DNA from 2 places in the Mesorhizobium sp. AA23 genome. Region 1 is predicted to be linked to the other one. Evidence: riboswitches for the same ligand, from Rfam matches in the RefSeq annotation. Region 1 holds a riboswitch; the other holds the start of a gene.
What was found. A riboswitch is a leader RNA that binds a small molecule or an ion and turns the genes downstream of it on or off. The one in region 1 is predicted to bind S-adenosylmethionine.

Region 1 (7,951 bases):
GATGACGGCGTCGAGCCGGCCGTTGAGCAGATCGGTGACCGCCTCTTCCTGGGTCGGGTAGAGCTTCGCCTCGGCGCCGGCCTTGGCGTAGACGTCCTGGGCGTAGTTGGCCTGGGTGGTCGAGGCCTGGGCACCGACCGTCTTGCCGGCAAGCGAGGCCGGCTCGGTCGAGGCGATATCGGCGTCCTTCAGGGCGACCAGCGCAAGCGGCGTGGTGTAGTATTTGTGGGTAAAGGCGACCTGCTTCTTGCGTTCCTCGGTGATGCTCATCGAGGCGATGATGGCGTCGAATTTCTTGGCCTGCAGGGCCGGAATGATGCCATCCCAATCCTGGGTGACGATCTCGCATTCGATCTTCATCTGCGCGCAGAGCGCATTGGCGATGTCGATGTCGAAGCCTTCCACCTTGCCGTCCGGCGTGATGGTGTTGAAGGGCGGATAGGCGCCCTCGGTGCCGATCTTGATCTTTTCGGCCGCGTCTACCGAACCGACGCCGAGCGCCAGCATGGCGGCGGCCGCAGCCGACAGGATCCATCTGGATATCTGCATTTTCATCCCCTTGGGTTCAGGTGCTACATGCTCAGACGCAGCCAAGCACGGCGCGCGAGGCCGGGCAAGCACAGCCTGGCGATCAGCGCGCGGCGCGAAAATGCTTGGAGAGCTTCAGCCCCTGCGCCTGATAGTTGGAACCCAGCTCGCTGCCATAGAGCGCCTGCGGCCGCTTCAGCATATGCTCGTAGACGAGGCGGCCTACGATCTGGCCGTGGTCGAGGATGAACGGCACCTCGTGGCTGCGCACTTCAAGCACCGCGCGGCTGCCGCTGCCGCCGGCGGCGGAATGGCCGAAGCCCGGGTCGAAAAAGCCGGCATAGTGGACGCGGAACTCGCCGACCAGCGGATCGAAAGGCGTCATCTCGGCGGCATAGAGCGGCGGCACGTGCACGGCTTCGCGAGAGACCAGGATGTAGAACTCGTCCGGGTCGAGCACGAGCTCGCCGGCCCCGCTCTTGTAGAGCGGTTCCCAGAAGTCGACCACATCCTGAGCGGCGCGCTTGTCGACGTCGACGAGGCCGGTGTGGTGCTTGCCGCGATAGCCGACCAGGCCGTCCTTGTCGCCGTCGAGATCGATAGAGAGCGCAATGCCGCCGCCGGAGATGTTGGGCGGCTCGGTCGCAACCAGCATCTCGGCGTGATGGAGGTCACGCAACTCATTCTCCGACAGCACGGCATTGCCGGTGCGGAAGCGGATCTGCGACAGGCGCGAGCCGGCGCGCACGACGATCGGGAAGGTGCGCGGGCTGACCTCGAGATAGAGCGGGCCATGATAGCCGGCGGCGATCTTATCGAACTCATGGCCGCGGTCGGTCATGACACGCGTGAAAATGTCGAGCCGTCCGGTCGAGCTCTTCGGGTTGGCCGAAGCCGAGACTTCCGCCGGCAGCGCCAGGCTTTCCTGCAGCGGCACGATGTAGACGCAGCCCGTCTCCAGCACCGCGCCCTCGGCAAGGTTGATCTCATGCAGCTTCAGCCGGTCCAGCTTGTCGGCCACCAGATGATCGGGACCGGGCAGAAAGGAAGCCCGCACGCGAAAGGCCTTGTCGCTAAGTCTGAGATCGAGGCTGGCCGGCTGGATCTGGTTGGTGTCGAGCGCGCGCGGCGACTTCAGCGCGCCCGACTGGAAGAGCGCCGCGATGTCCTGATCCGGAAGAATGCCTGTCTGCCGCAATGTCTGGCTCCGGGCGAAGTCATTGTCGTCGCAGTTTCCTGTCGCAAAACCGCGGGACACTTTTGCGGAGGCTGCCTGGTACAACCCTCTTAATCAAGCCGGCAATTGACGCAAGCGCGGGCGAGGTCTAAAGGGTCGTTATCCCGTGGTGATTTGGCCGGTCGGCTTGCAGCCACGTTAAACAAGTCGCTAAAGGACCGTCGGGCCGCAAGGCCGTATGGACCGGTTGCGACGTCGCGGCCGGTTTTTTTGTGTTTGGAAGCAGGGCGATGACCAAGACGCGTAACTGGAAACCTCAGACGGCACTCGTGCATGGCGGGACGCTGCGTTCCGGCTTCGGCGAGACCGCCGAGGCGATGTATCTCACCCAGGGCTATGTCTACGAGACGGCCCAGGCAGCGGAGGCCCGCTTCAAGGGCGAGGAACCCGGCTTCATCTATTCGCGCTACGCCAACCCGACCGTCGATATGTTCGAGAAGCGCATGTGCGCGCTGGAAGGCGCGGAAGACGCACGTGCAACCGCTTCCGGCATGGCCGCCGTGTCCGCCGCCCTGCTCTGCAGCGTCAAGGCCGGCGATCACATCGTTGCGGCGCGAGCCCTGTTCGGTTCCTGCCGCTGGGTAGTCGAGACGCTGGCGCCGCGCTATGGCATCGAGGCAACGCTGATCGACGGCACCGACATTGCCAATTGGGAAAAAGCGGTCAGGCCGAACACCAAGCTGTTCTTCCTGGAAAGTCCGACCAACCCGACGTTGGAAGTGGTCGATATCGCCGCTGTCGCCGCTTTAGCAAATTCGATCGGCGCACGCGTGATCGTCGACAACGTCTTTGCCACGCCGCTGCAGCAGAAGCCGCTGCAGCTCGGCGCCCATATCGTGGTCTACTCGGCGACCAAGCACATCGACGGACAAGGCCGCTGCCTCGGCGGCGTCATCCTGTCGGACAAGAAGTGGATCGACGAGAACCTGCACGATTATTTCCGGCACACCGGCCCGAGCCTGTCCCCATTCAACGCATGGACGCTGCTGAAAGGCCTCGAGACGCTCCCGCTGCGCGTGCGCCACCAGACCGAAAGCGCCGGCAAGATCGCGGACTTCCTGGCTGGCCGGCCGGAGATCGCCCGCGTCATCTATCCGGGCCGGGCCGACCATCCCCAGGCGGATATCGTCAGGAAGCAGATGTCGGGCGGCTCGACGCTGATCTGCCTCGACGTCAAGGGCGGCAAGCAGGCGGCCTTCGCCTTGCAGAACGCGCTCGACATCGTGCTGATCTCGAACAACCTCGGCGACGCAAAGAGCCTGATCACGCATCCGGCGACGACGACGCACAAAAACCTCACTGACGAGGCCCGCGCCGAGCTCGGCATCGGACCAGGCACGCTCAGGCTCTCCGTCGGGCTGGAGGATACCGACGACCTGCTCGCCGACATCGAACAGGCGCTGAAGGCGGCGAAGGAATGAACCGCCACGGCGGCAAAGAGGGCGCTTGAGCCGCAGCCGGCTCAAGCAATCTCTTCGAGTTCAGTCATCCCGCTGTTGCGGATGGTCATTGCGTTGCCACGCCATTCGACGGCCCCGCCAAGCCAGCCGCGCGCCCAGATGGCGGGAAGCATCGCGTCGCGCACGATCATCGCGGTGACGCTGCGCGGCGACAGATGCCAGCCCTTGGACCAGGCGAGCATGCATTCGGGCACATAGGCGATCGCCAGCACGCAGAGCGCGGTCGTGGGCAGGCTGACACCGGCGCTTGCCGCCGCGATCAGCGCCAGAAGCAGCGGCACGACCACACCGGTCAGGATTTCGGGCGCGAAGAACAATGGGAAGGTGACGCGGCGCAGCCGCGCCCAGCGCGCCTGGCGCGACCAGATTTCGGCGAGCGTGCGCTGGCCGAGCGGCTGCTCGAAGGGCGCGGCCACGAGATTGACCCAAAGGCCAAGGCTGTTGACCAGCTTGGTCGCCGCCGCGTCCTCGGCGATCTCGGCGGCCAAAGCCTGGATGCCGCCATTTGCATCCAGCATCGGCTTGTTCCACAGCATGCTCTTGCCCTGGGCGAAGCCAAGGCCGAGCGCTTCGCCGGCATATTGCCAGCGCGCCTGCAGCGTGTTGAGGAAGGCGCATTCGACCTCGGCCCAGAAACCGTTCGGACGCGAGCCGATCGGCGTCGAGCAGACGAGGCCGGTGTCCGGCCCCCAGGCCGCCATCAGATGCTGGACATAGTCCTTGGGCATCAGCACGTTGGAATCGGCGAGGATCACCCAGTCGTGCCGCGCCGCCTGCCAGCCCTTGATGCAGTTGTTTAGCTTGGGATTGGCGCTGATCCTGTCATCGCCGACGAGGAGCCGCGCCGGAACATTCGGAAATCTCGCGATGGCGGCGTTGATCAGCTTGACCACGGGATCTTCGGCGTGCGCGACGCAGAAGATCAGTTCGTAGCGCGGCCAATCGAGCGAGAAGGCGCGGTCGAGCGTCTCCTGCGTGAACGGCTCCACACCGCGCGACGGCACGACGATCGAGACAGGCGACAGGCCGCCGGAGGGCGCGGGAATGGCGCAACGAGCCTTCAGCCGCGACGACGCGAGCAGGATGCTGGCAAGGTTGGAAAAAAGAAGGGCCGAGGAGGCAAAGGCGGCTGCGAGGGTCAGTTCCATCGAGATCTGGTCACTCCGGAAAGGCCGCCCGAGGCCGTTTCATCACTCGACAAAGCGCCCGAGTCGCCCGCACGGTTTGTGCACACCAACATTGTCATGTGTCACTTAAATGACATTGTTTGTCGGCACTTGCGGTGGAAAAGCCGGCAGGCTGGCGACGCCGCGGAGGTAGAACCGCGAAGCGCGGTAAAATGTTCCCTGCGGCACCGGAGTGGCTCATGTATCGCGCCGTGACGCGCAACATCGAAGTGCAGGTCAGGCCGTTTTATCTGGAGGACCGTTCCGATCCGTCCGAAAACCGCTATGTCTGGGGCTACCAGGTGACGATCGACAACCGGTCGGACGAGTTCGTGCAGCTTCTGTCGCGCTACTGGCACATCACCGACGGGCGTGGCCGAGTCGAAGAAGTGCGCGGCGAGGGCGTGGTCGGCGACCAGCCGGAGCTCAACCCCGGCGACAGCTATCAGTACACGTCGGGATGCCCGCTCTCGACGCCATCCGGCATCATGGTCGGCCGCTACACGATGCGCAACGGCCGCGGCGAAACGTTCGACGTCGCCATTCCGGCTTTCTCGCTCGATATGCCGGGGACGAAAAGGACGGTGAATTAAAGAACTCGAGTTCCCCGCCTCCGCAAAGCGGGGGCGAGGAGCCGGAGCTTTCTCACTCCGCCGCAAACTCCGCCGGATCGAAGTCGTACTGCGTCGAGCAGAACTCGCAAGCGACATGGATACCGCCGTCCTCGGTCGAGTCCTTTATCTCCTCGGCCGAGAAGCCTTCGAGAATGCCTCGGATTTTGTCGCGCGAGCAGGAGCACTGATCGGCGACCGGCACACCGCGGAAGACGCGCACGCCGTGCTCGTGGAACAGCCGGTAGAGCAGCCGCTCGGCACCCACCGTCGGATCGATGAGCTCGGTCGGCTCGATGGTGCCGAGCAGCGCCAAGAGTTCCCGCCAGGAATTGTCGGCCGGTTCGTGCGTCACGTCTCGTGGATCGCCATCCCCGCCCGAAATGTCGGGCACGCGCATGCGTTCGGGCGCCTGCGGCAGGAACTGCGCCAGGATACCGCCGGCGCGCCATTGCTCGCGGGCCCCGCCCGGGCCCGGGGTCACCAGCTTCGCCACCGACATCCTCAGATCGGTCGGGATCTGCTCCGACTGGCGGAAATAGGTGCGCGCGGCTTCTTCCAGCGATGTGCCGTCGAGTTGGACGATGCCCTGATAGCGCTGCGTGTGCGCGCCCTGATCGATGGTCAGGGCCAAGACGCCGGTGCCGAGCAGCTTCTCCTGCGAGATCTCGCCCGAGGCAATCAGCGCCTGCAGCCGGTCGGCGTCGAAGCGCGCATAGGCGCGCAACGAATGCGGCGTGGTAAAGTCCGCCACCAGCATGTCGACCGGTCCGTCCGTGCGGGTTTGCAGGATGAACTTGCCCTCGAATTTCAGCGACGTGCCGAGCAGCACGGTGAGCACGCAGGCCTCCGCCAGCAGGCGCGCGACCGGCTCGGGATAATCGTGGCGGCTGAGAATGGCGTCGAGCATCGGCCCGAGCTGCACCGTGCGGCCGCGCACATCCAGGGGCGCTACTTCGTAAGGCACGACATGGTCGTCGCCTGCGAAGCCGAATTCGCCGAGTTTGGGTTGATGCTCAGCCAAGGAAAGCGTTTCCAGCATGACAAAACTCCGGGGCGCATCCATCCCGCTTTCCAGGCGGCATGGGTCGAAGCGCGTTCGATTTCAGTGATGGCCCGCAAATAGGCATCACACATCCCGGGATCAAGTTGGCGCGGATCAAGTCGACCCCGGTCGAGCGCCCAGGCACCAGGCCAGCACCGCCTTCTGGGCGTGCAGCCGGTTCTCGGCCTCGTCGAAGACCACCGAATGCGGTCCGTCGATCACCTCGTCGGTGACCTCCTCGCCGCGATGCGCAGGCAGGCAGTGCATGAAAAGCGCGTCGGACTTCGCCCTCGCCATCAGCGCGGCGTTGACCTGGTAGGGCAGGAAGACGTTATGGCCGCGGGCGCGATGCTCCTGGCCCATCGACACCCAGCTGTCGGTGACGACGCAATCGGCCTGGTCGACGGCCTCTTCGGCCGAGCCGGCAAACCTCACCTTGCCGCCATTGGCCTTCGCCCAGTCGACATATTTCTCGAACGGCTCGCTGCCCTCCGGCACGGCGACATTGAGGTTGAAGCGGAACCGCGCCGAGGCTTCTAGAAGCGAGTGCAGCACATTGTTGCCGTCACCTGTCCAGGCGAAGGTCTTGCCGGCCACCGGACCGCGATGCTCCTCATAGGTCATGATGTCGGCCATCAGCTGGCAGGGATGGGTATCGTCGGTCAGCCCATTGATCACCGGCACGGTCGCGTTTTCGGTGAGTTCCAGCAACCGGTCATGCGAGGTGGTGCGGATCATGATGGCATCGACATAGCGCGACAGCACCTTGGCGGTGTCGGCGATGGTTTCAGAACGGCCGAGCTGCATCTCGGTGCCGGTCAGCATGATGGTCTCGCCGCCGAGTTGGCGCATGCCGACGTCGAAGGAAACGCGCGTGCGCGTCGAAGGCTTGTCGAAGATCATCGCCAGCACCTTGCCCTCGAGCGGCTTCGAACGCTCGCCGGCCTTGAGCCTGGTCTTTCGCGCCATCGCATCGTCCAGCATGACGCGCAGATCGCCTGCGGAAACGGCGGACAGGTCGGTGAAGTGACGAACGCTCATCGGCAGATTCCAGAACTACTTCGCGGCTTCGGCCGTAATCGCGTCGGTCAGGCCCTTGGCGCCCGACCGAATGCGTTTCAGCGCCTCCCCGATCTCCTCGTCGGTGACGGTGAGCGGCGGCAAAAGCCGGATGACGTTGTCGCCCGCCGGCACCGCAAGCAAGTGCTGGTCGCGCAGCGCCATGTTAACCTTGGCGTTGGGCATGGCGCATTTCAGCCCTAGCATCAGCCCGCTTCCCCGGATGCCTTCGATGACCTCGGGAAATTCGTCGGCGACCGCCGCCAGTCCTTGCTTCAGCAGCAATGCCTTGCGCTGAACGTCCTCGAGGAAGCCGTCGGCCAGCACGACGTCGAGCACGGCGTTGCCCACCGCCATCGCCAGCGGATTGCCGCCGAAAGTGGTGCCGTGCACGCCGGCCGTCATGCCAGCCGCCGCGTCGTCGGTTGCGAGGCAGGCACCCATCGGAAAACCGCCGCCGATGCCCTTGGCGATCGCCATCAGGTCAGGCGTGACGCCCGCCCACTCATGCGCGAACAGCTTGCCGGTGCGCCCGATGCCGCACTGGACCTCGTCGAAGATCAGAAGCAGGCCATGCCGGTCACAGAGTTGCCGAATCCGCTTCAACGACTGCGTCGGCACCGGGCGGATGCCGCCCTCGCCCTGCACCGGTTCGATCAGGATAGCCGCGGTTTCCGGTGTGATCGCCTTCTCGGCGGCATCGATATCGTCGAACGCGACCTGGTCGAAGCCCTCGACCTTCGGACCGAAACCCTCGAGATATTTGTACTGACCGCCGGCGGCGATCGTCGCCAGCGTGCGGCCGTGGAAGGCGCCCTCGAAAGTGATGATGCGGAAACGCTCCG
Region 2 (7,951 bases), on a different contig from region 1:
CTCGGCAAAGCGGTCGAGCAGGTCGAACGAGGTCTTCTCGTCGGCGGTCCAGCCGAAGACGTTGCCTCCAAGGACCAGCGGCGCGATGGAAAGGTCGGTGCGACCGAGACGGCGTTTCTGCAAGACTGATCTCCGTGATGCTGGGAAGGGCCTGGGTGCCCAGAGGATGGATTGCGGCTAAGCTAGGTCGTGCCTTGCCGAGGTCAAAGGCATGGTTTTGCTTTTTGATCGGGCCAGATCTTCACGAAGACGCGACCTGCCGCCCCACCTCTTCCAGCCAGTGGTCGCGGATGCCGAGCGCCCTCAGATGCTCCACTGTGCTCAGGACATAGTCTTCGTTCCTGCCCGATTGGCCCACGGCGCCGCGCACGACTTTTGCCGCATGGCCGGCGTCGAGCCCGCCGGCATATTGCTCATGCGCGCGGTCGACGATGTAGGCGACCGCTTCGACCGTTCCGCCTTGTCCCGCCCCATCCAGCCGGACATCGAGAGTGCGTTCGAGATAGACGCTGGTCACCAGCTCGCGCTCGCGCAGATAGGAAAGCACTTCGTCACGCAAATCGCCGGGCACGCGGAAGGCGAGCCCGACGCAGGAGCCGCCGCGGTCGAGGCCGAGCACCAGGCCCGGCCGCTCACGCGTACCGCGATGGACGAAGGAATAGACGCAGAGCGACCGGCGGAAGCCGTAAAGACGGGCGCGCCGCGTCTCGACATGTGCGAAACCGGGCCGCCAGATCAGCGACCCGTAGCCAAAAACCCAAAAATCGCCCATATCGCCAAGCCTGATTGCATTCGAGTGACGACACCACACCGGTAAGGTGCTTCTTCTGTCCCCGCTTGTCGTGCGTAAGAACAACCACCCGCTCGCCGCATGAGGGGTTAACGAGAGCCGCAGCATGACGTCAAGTGACGAGCGATCGCGCAAACCTCGCCGCCGGCTGTTCTGGCTTGCGGCGTTCATCTTGGTGCTGTTCGCGCTCTACAGCGGCGGATGGTTCTATCTCGCCGGCAAGGTCAAGACCGAGGCCGAGCGGGCCGTGGCCGAGCTTGGAGGCAAGGGCATCAAGGCCGACTGCGCCAATCTCACGGTCAGCGGTTATCCACTGGACTTCACGGTCGCCTGCGACAGCCTGGCCTATCAGGACGATGCCAGGAATGTAGCGGCCTCGACCGGCGATATGAACGTCGTCGCTCGCATCACCCAGCCTCTGTCGCCCGTGGCGAACCTGCGCGGACCGTTGCGGACTGTGGCGCCGGGCATGCCGCCGCTTTGGCTCGACTGGGACAAGCTGCACGCCACGGTCAAGCTGTCATGGCCGCTTCCGCGCCGCATTTCGCTTCAGGCGGAAGGCTTGTCTGGACAGACCGATCCGGCCGACGACACCGATCCCGTGCAGCTGTTCAGCGCCGGCCAGGCGGCCGGCCAGCTGCAGCCGAACGGCCAGGACCTCGTCTATACCGGCAGCTTTGGCGACCTGAAGATCGACGCGGAAGCTGTCGGCGGACGCGTGCTGCCGGAACTCGACGGCGCCGGCGAAGCGACAGTGAAGAACGGCGTCGCGCTGATTAAGGCGCCGCCGAAAAGCCTGCGCGGCCAGTCGGTCGACATCGCAAGCCTCGACGTGTCATCGGGCACGGCGCGCGTAACCGTATCCGGGCCGATCTCGATCGACGCCGACGGCCTGATCGATGCAAATCTGTCGATCAAGCTAAAGGACCCAAAGGCCGTAGCGGCGATCCTCGCCGGCGCCATTCCCGAGCACAAGAGCGAGATCGAGCAGGGTTTTGCCGGCATTGCCATGCTCGGCAACCAACCGTCCATGCCGCTCAAGATCGTGAAGGGCAAGGCTTCGCTTGGCTTCATCCCGCTCGGCAAGATCAAGCCGGTCGATTGAGACTGCGATGGCCGGACCGATCAAACTGCTCAGTGTCGGCGCGTTCACCCTCGACACGATCCTGCGTCTCGAGACGCTGCCCGCGCATCAGGGCAAGTTCATCGCCAGCGACGGTGTCCAGATCGCCTCCGGCATGGCGACGAGTGCGGCGTGCGCCGCGCATCGCCTCGGCGCCGATGTGTCGCTTTGGGCGAGCGCGGGAGACGATGCGGTCGGCGACCGGCTGATCGCCGAGATCGAGGCGGAAGGCGTCGATTGCAGCCTGGTCCGCCGCGTCGCCGGCGCGCGCTCGGCGCTGGCCGCGATCCTAGTGGATGCCCATGGCGAGCGCATCATCGTGCCCTTCTATGACAGCAGGGCGCAAGCCGATCCCGACACGCTGCCGCTTGCCGAACTTTCCGCCTTCGACGCCGTGCTGGTGGACGTCCGCTGGCCGGGCGCCGCTGCACTTGCCTTGGCGGCCACGCGGGACGCCGGCCGTCCGGCGATCCTCGACGCCGACACCGCGCCGGTCGACGTGCTCGAGCGGCTTTTGCCGTTGGCCTCGCACATCGTCGCCTCGGAGCCGGCGGCGCGGATCATCTGCGGCCATGCGCTCGATCCGGAAAGCGCATGCGCCGATCTCGCCTCGCGCACCGACGCCTTCGTCGCGGTGACGGGCGGCGCTGCCGGAACCTGGTGGCATGATCGGGGAACCGGTCGCGTCCGGCATGTCGAGGCGCCGAAGGTCAAGGCGGTCGACACGCTCGCCGCCGGCGACGTCTTCCACGGCGCCTTCGCCGTCGGCCTTGCCGAAGCCATGCCGCCCGAGCAGGCGCTGCGCTTTGCCAGCGCCGCCGCCGCGCTTAAATGCCTGCGCTTCGGCGGCCGGCTCGGCGCTCCGGACAGAGCCGAGACAATGGCCATGATGGCGGCGCACTGGCCCGCATCGGGACAGATCGAGCAGAAGGCCTAGGGCTTGGCCCCCGGGTGCTCCACGGCCTGACGGCCGAAATCCGGCACATCGATATCCTGGCCGGCCTCAATGATCGAGCGGCGGATGGCGCGCGTGCGGGTGAACAGGTCGAACAGCTTTTCGCCGTCGCCCCAGCGGATCGCTCGCTGCAACGAGGCCAGATCCTCCGAGAAGCGCGCCAGCATTTCCAGGATCGCGTCCTTGTTGTGCAGGCACACGTCCCGCCACATGGTCGGGTCGGAAGCGGCCAGTCGGGTAAAGTCGCGAAAACCGGAAGCGGAGTATTTGATGACTTCCGTCTTGGTCACCGATTCCAGGTCGTCGGCGGTGCCGACGATGTTGTAGGCGATGATATGCGGCAGATGCGAGACGATGGCCAAGGTCATGTCGTGATGCTGCGGGTCCATCGTGTCGATGTTGGAGCCGCAGCGCCGCCAGAATTCGGAGAGCTTTTCCAGCGCCTCCGGATCCGTGCCCGGCAGCGGCGTGAAGATGCACCAGCGGTTGTCGAAGAGATCGGCGAAGCCGGCATCCGGCCCGGACTTTTCCGTGCCCGCCAGCGGGTGACCGGGGATGAAATGCACACCCTCCGGCACATGCGGCTGCATTTGCGCGATCACCGAAGCTTTGGTCGAGCCGACATCGGTGAGGATCGCGCCTTTCTTCAGCGCCGGCGCGATCTCGGCCGCGACCTCGCCGGACGAGCCGACCGGAACCGAGACGATGACGAGATCCGCGTCGCGCACCGCGTCTTCGGCCTCGGCCGTGTAGGAATCGCCGAGACCCAGTTCCTCGGCGCGCTTGAGCGTCGATTGGTTGCGCGTCGCGATAGCGATATGGCGCGCCAGGCCTTCACGGCGGATGACGCGGGCGAGCGACGAACCAATCAGGCCGATGCCGACCAGCGCTATTCTTCCGAACATCGTTGCTGTCATGGTGCTTCAGCTTTTCAGAAATGTCTTGAGCGCCTCGACGACGCCGCGATTGGCCTCCTCGATGCCGATGCTCATGCGCAGCGCGTTGGGAAAGCCGTAGCCGGTGACGCGCCGCAGGATGTAGCCGCGCGCGCTGAGATAGTCGTCCGCGGCCGCTGCCGAATGCTTTTTGTTGTCGGGGAAGTGGATCAGCACGAAATTGCCGACGCTGGGCGTCACGCGCAGCCCGAGCCCGGTCAGCTCCTCGCTGACCCAGGCAAGCCACTTCTCGTTATGCGCCACGCTGCGCTCGACATGGGCGCGGTCGCGGATGGCCGCGATGCCGGCCTCGATCGCGGTCGCATTGACGTTGAAGGGCCCGCGCACCCGGTTGATGGCATCGACGATATGCGCCGGTCCGTACATCCAGCCGATGCGTGCGCCGCCGAGGCCGAGCTTGGAGAAGGTGCGGGTCATGACCACGTTCTCCGAGCTCCCGGCCAGCTCGATGCCGGCTTCATAGTCGTTGCGCCGCACATATTCGGCATAGGCCGCGTCGAGCACCAGGAGCACGCTCTTGGGCAGTCCGGCATGCAGCCGGCGCACCTCCTGGAACGGCACGTAAGTGCCGGTCGGATTGTTGGGGTTGGCGAGGAACACGATCCGGGTCGCCGGCGTCACCGCAGCGAGGATCGCGTCGATGTCGGCGCGCTCGTCCGTCTCCTTGACCGCCACCGGCTTGGCGCCGGCGGCTTGAATATAGATCTTGTAAACCATGAAGGCGTGCTCGGTGAACACGGCCTCGTCTCCCGGCGCGAGATAGGTCTGCGCCAGCAGCCCCAGGATCTCGTCGGAGCCATTGGAGCAGACGATGTTTGCCGGATTGAGGCCGTGCACATCGGCGATCGCCTCGCGCAGCCGGCGGGCGGAGCCGTCGGGATAAACGTCCAGTTTGGCAGCCACCTCCCGGGCGGCCTCGATCGCCTTCGGCGAGGGCCCGAGCGGATTTTCATTGGACGACAGCTTGTAGACCTTCGTCACGCCGGCCGGCGCGGTGCTTTTTCCCGGCACATAGGCCTCGATGTCCATGATGCCCGCGCGGGGCGTCGGACGTGGCTGATCCTGCTTCATGTCACAAATCCGTCGAGAGGCCCTGGTTCGAGGCCGCAGCGGAAATACAGGCGGTGGCCCCGAATGTCGAGGGGCCGGCGCGCTCGCGCGTAGGCAGACCGTTGACGAAGCGCGGCGCTGGCCCTAGAAGAACAGCCGGATCTCCCGTGGTGATTTGGCCGGTCGGCTTGCAGCCACGTTAAACAATTCGCTAAAGGGCCGTTTGCAACCTGTAACCGGCTTTGCGAAGGCAGGCCGGTTTTTTGTTGTCCGTTGCCGGCCGGACGCCGTATCGCGAGATCGATGCGACTGGATGGGGAATGCAATGGCCGCTCAGCGCGCTCCAAGGACCAACCACGAGGCCGACCAACCGTCGAGCCCGGTGATGCAGTTCGGTCCCGACAAGCCGCTAAAACTCGATGCGGGCACCGTGCTGTCGCCGTTCCAGGTCGCTTACCAGACCTACGGCGCCCTCAACGACGCCCGCTCCAACGCCATCCTCGTCTGCCACGCGCTGACCGGCGACCAGCATGTCGCCAGCACCAATCCCGTGACCGGCAAGCCGGGCTGGTGGGAGGTGCTGATCGGCCCCGGCAGGATCATCGACACCAGCCGCTTTTTTGTCATTTGCGCCAACGTCATCGGCGGCTGCCTCGGCTCCACCGGCCCGGCCTCGACCGATCCGGCGACAGGCAGGCCCTATGGGCTCGACCTGCCGATCATCACCATCCGCGACATGGTGCGGGCGCAGCTGATGCTGGTCGATCATTTCGGCATCGAGAAGCTGTTCTGCGTGCTCGGCGGCTCGATGGGCGGCATGCAAGTGCTGCAATGGGCCGCAAGCTACCCGGAACGCGTCTTCTCCGCGTTGCCGATCGCCACCGGCGCCCGCCATTCCTCGCAGAACATCGCCTTCCACGAGGTCGGGCGGCAGGCTGTCATGGCCGATCCGGACTGGCACGGCGGCAAATATCTCGATTTCGGCAGGCGGCCGGAAAAGGGCCTCGCCGTGGCGCGCATGGCCGCGCACATCACTTACCTCTCGGAAGCAGCGCTGCACCGCAAGTTCGGCCGCAACCTGCAGGATCGCGAGGCGCTGACCTTCGGCTTCGACGCCGATTTCCAGATCGAAAGCTATCTGCGCCATCAGGGCATGACCTTCGTCGACCGCTTCGACGCCAACTCCTACCTCTATCTGACCCGCGCTATGGACTATTTCGACCTCGCCGCCGACCACGGCGGACGGCTGGCGGATGCCTTCGCCGGCACCAAGACACGCTTCTGCCTCGTGTCGTTCACAAGCGACTGGCTGTTCCCGACCGAGGAAAGCCGCTCGATCGTGCATGCGCTGAACGCCGCCGGCGCGTCCGTCTCCTTCGTCGAGATCGAGACCGATCGCGGCCATGACGCTTTCCTGCTCGACGAACCGGAATTGTTCGCGGCCATCAACGGCTTCATAGCCTCGGCCGCGCGCGCAAGGGGGCTCAGCCTATGAGTGGCGCGCGATCTCTGTGTCCTGGCCGCACTTCTGAGACGCCGAGATTCCCATTGGCTGCAAATGCTCAAAGGCCGGAGGTGTGCCCATGAGCGTTAATCGCGCTCAGCGCGTCGACCTCGAAGTCGTCACCGATCTCATCCCGCCGCATTCGCGCGTGCTCGATGTCGGCTCCGGCGATGGCGTGCTTCTGGAGGTTCTGCAGGCGACCAAGCAGGTTGATGGCCGCGGCCTGGAGCTGTCACAGCGCGGCGTCAACGAATGCGTGGCGCGCGGCCTTTCCGTCGTCCAGGGCGATGCCGACAAGGACCTCGAATTCTACCCCGACAAAGGTTTTGATTTCGTCGTCCTGTCGCAAACGCTGCAGGCGACCCGCAACCCGAAACTTGTGCTCGACGAGCTGCTTCGGATCGGCAACCGCGCGATCGTCTCCTTCCCCAATTTCGGCCATTGGCGCGTGCGCTTCTCGCTGCTGATCAAGGGCAGGATGCCGGTCACCAAGGACCTGCCCTATTCCTGGTACGACACGCCGAACATCCACTTCTGCACCATTCGCGACTTCGTCAATCTGTGCGAAGAGCTCGGCGCGACGGTCGAGAAGGCGACCGCGCTCGACGCCAACGGCCAGAAGATCGGCCTGTCGATGCCCTGGTGGTTCTGGAACTTCTTCGGCCAGCAGGCGGTGTTCTTGCTGAAACGATGATCTCGCTCGATCTCTTTCGACGCCGGCCGGCCGTGGTTCAAATCCCGTCGGAAATTCTGTCGGAGATAAGCACAGGGATTCTTGTGTGCACTTCGCCGCGTACCGGCAGCAATCATCTTGCAGGACTGATGGCTTCCGCCGGGCTGGGCAATCCACTGGAGTGGTTTGGCGGGCGCCGGCTGCTCGAACAGCCAGGCTATCCGCGCGATGCCAGAGGGCAGCTTCTGAGGGCGCTGACGGAAGGACGGTCCTCTTCCGGAATCTACGCGATCAAGCTTTTTGCGAGTCAATTCGCTCAAGTTGCCAAGAAGGTGAACCTCCCCGCCAGTCTTCCCAACCTTCACTATGTGCGCCTGACGCGCAGCGATTTGCTGGGTCAGGCGATCTCATGGGCGCGTGCGCGCCAAACCCGCAGATTCCGCTCTAGCGAGGTCAATCGCGCATCCCCACGCTATGACGGCGAGGCTATCGCCGAATCGCTCGAAAAGATTCTGATGGAAAATCTGGCCTGGGACGGGTGGTTCGCGAAAAACGGGCTGTCCTTTCTTGCGCTAACTTACGAGCAGGTCCAGCAAAACCCGAGAGGAAGCCTCGAGAAAATTGCCCAGTTGGCCGGGGTCGAGCCTGTCTGGGGAACGAATCTCGGATCAGGTCTCGAAATCCAGCGCGACGCGACCAATGACGAATGGAGAAAACGTTTCCTGTCTGAATATGCCGACCCGTCTAGCTTCCCGCACAGAAAAAAGCGCGGGTTCCTGAAGATCTAGAAAGAATCATGCGATTGAAGCGCAAACTTGCAAATAGAATGGCACCGAGAATCGTTTGACGGCATACCCCGCAGGGCTATAGCGACTGTACCGGCAAAACTGGTGGTGATTA

Region 2: another riboswitch for S-adenosylmethionine. It lies ahead of A9K66_RS01855 (homoserine O-acetyltransferase); the one in region 1 lies ahead of A9K66_RS09375 (O-succinylhomoserine sulfhydrylase).

What each region holds. Positions count from the first base shown of each region.
Region 1 is NZ_LYTP01000009.1:30,406-38,356, reverse strand. Features, by position in the region: gene A9K66_RS09385 (ABC transporter substrate-binding protein) at 1-549, opposite strand, end outside; gene A9K66_RS09380 (2'-deoxycytidine 5'-triphosphate deaminase) at 632-1,726, opposite strand; SAM riboswitch at 1,862-1,939, shown strand; gene A9K66_RS09375 (O-succinylhomoserine sulfhydrylase) at 1,996-3,186, shown strand; gene A9K66_RS09370 (ceramide glucosyltransferase) at 3,228-4,373, opposite strand; gene apaG (Co2+/Mg2+ efflux protein ApaG) at 4,592-4,984, shown strand; gene A9K66_RS09360 (Hsp33 family molecular chaperone) at 5,037-6,068, opposite strand; gene argF (ornithine carbamoyltransferase) at 6,162-7,088, opposite strand; gene A9K66_RS09350 (aspartate aminotransferase family protein) at 7,104-7,951, opposite strand, start outside.
Region 2 is NZ_LYTP01000001.1:387,913-395,863, forward strand. Features, by position in the region: gene A9K66_RS01825 (aldo/keto reductase) at 1-123, opposite strand, end outside; gene A9K66_RS01830 (gamma-glutamylcyclotransferase) at 242-772, opposite strand; gene A9K66_RS01835 (DUF2125 domain-containing protein) at 897-1,895, shown strand; gene A9K66_RS01840 (sugar kinase) at 1,903-2,850, shown strand; gene A9K66_RS01845 (prephenate/arogenate dehydrogenase family protein) at 2,847-3,785, opposite strand; gene hisC (histidinol-phosphate transaminase) at 3,792-4,895, opposite strand; SAM riboswitch at 5,032-5,109, shown strand; gene A9K66_RS01855 (homoserine O-acetyltransferase) at 5,200-6,369, shown strand; gene metW (methionine biosynthesis protein MetW) at 6,458-7,072, shown strand; gene A9K66_RS01865 (Stf0 family sulfotransferase) at 7,021-7,839, shown strand.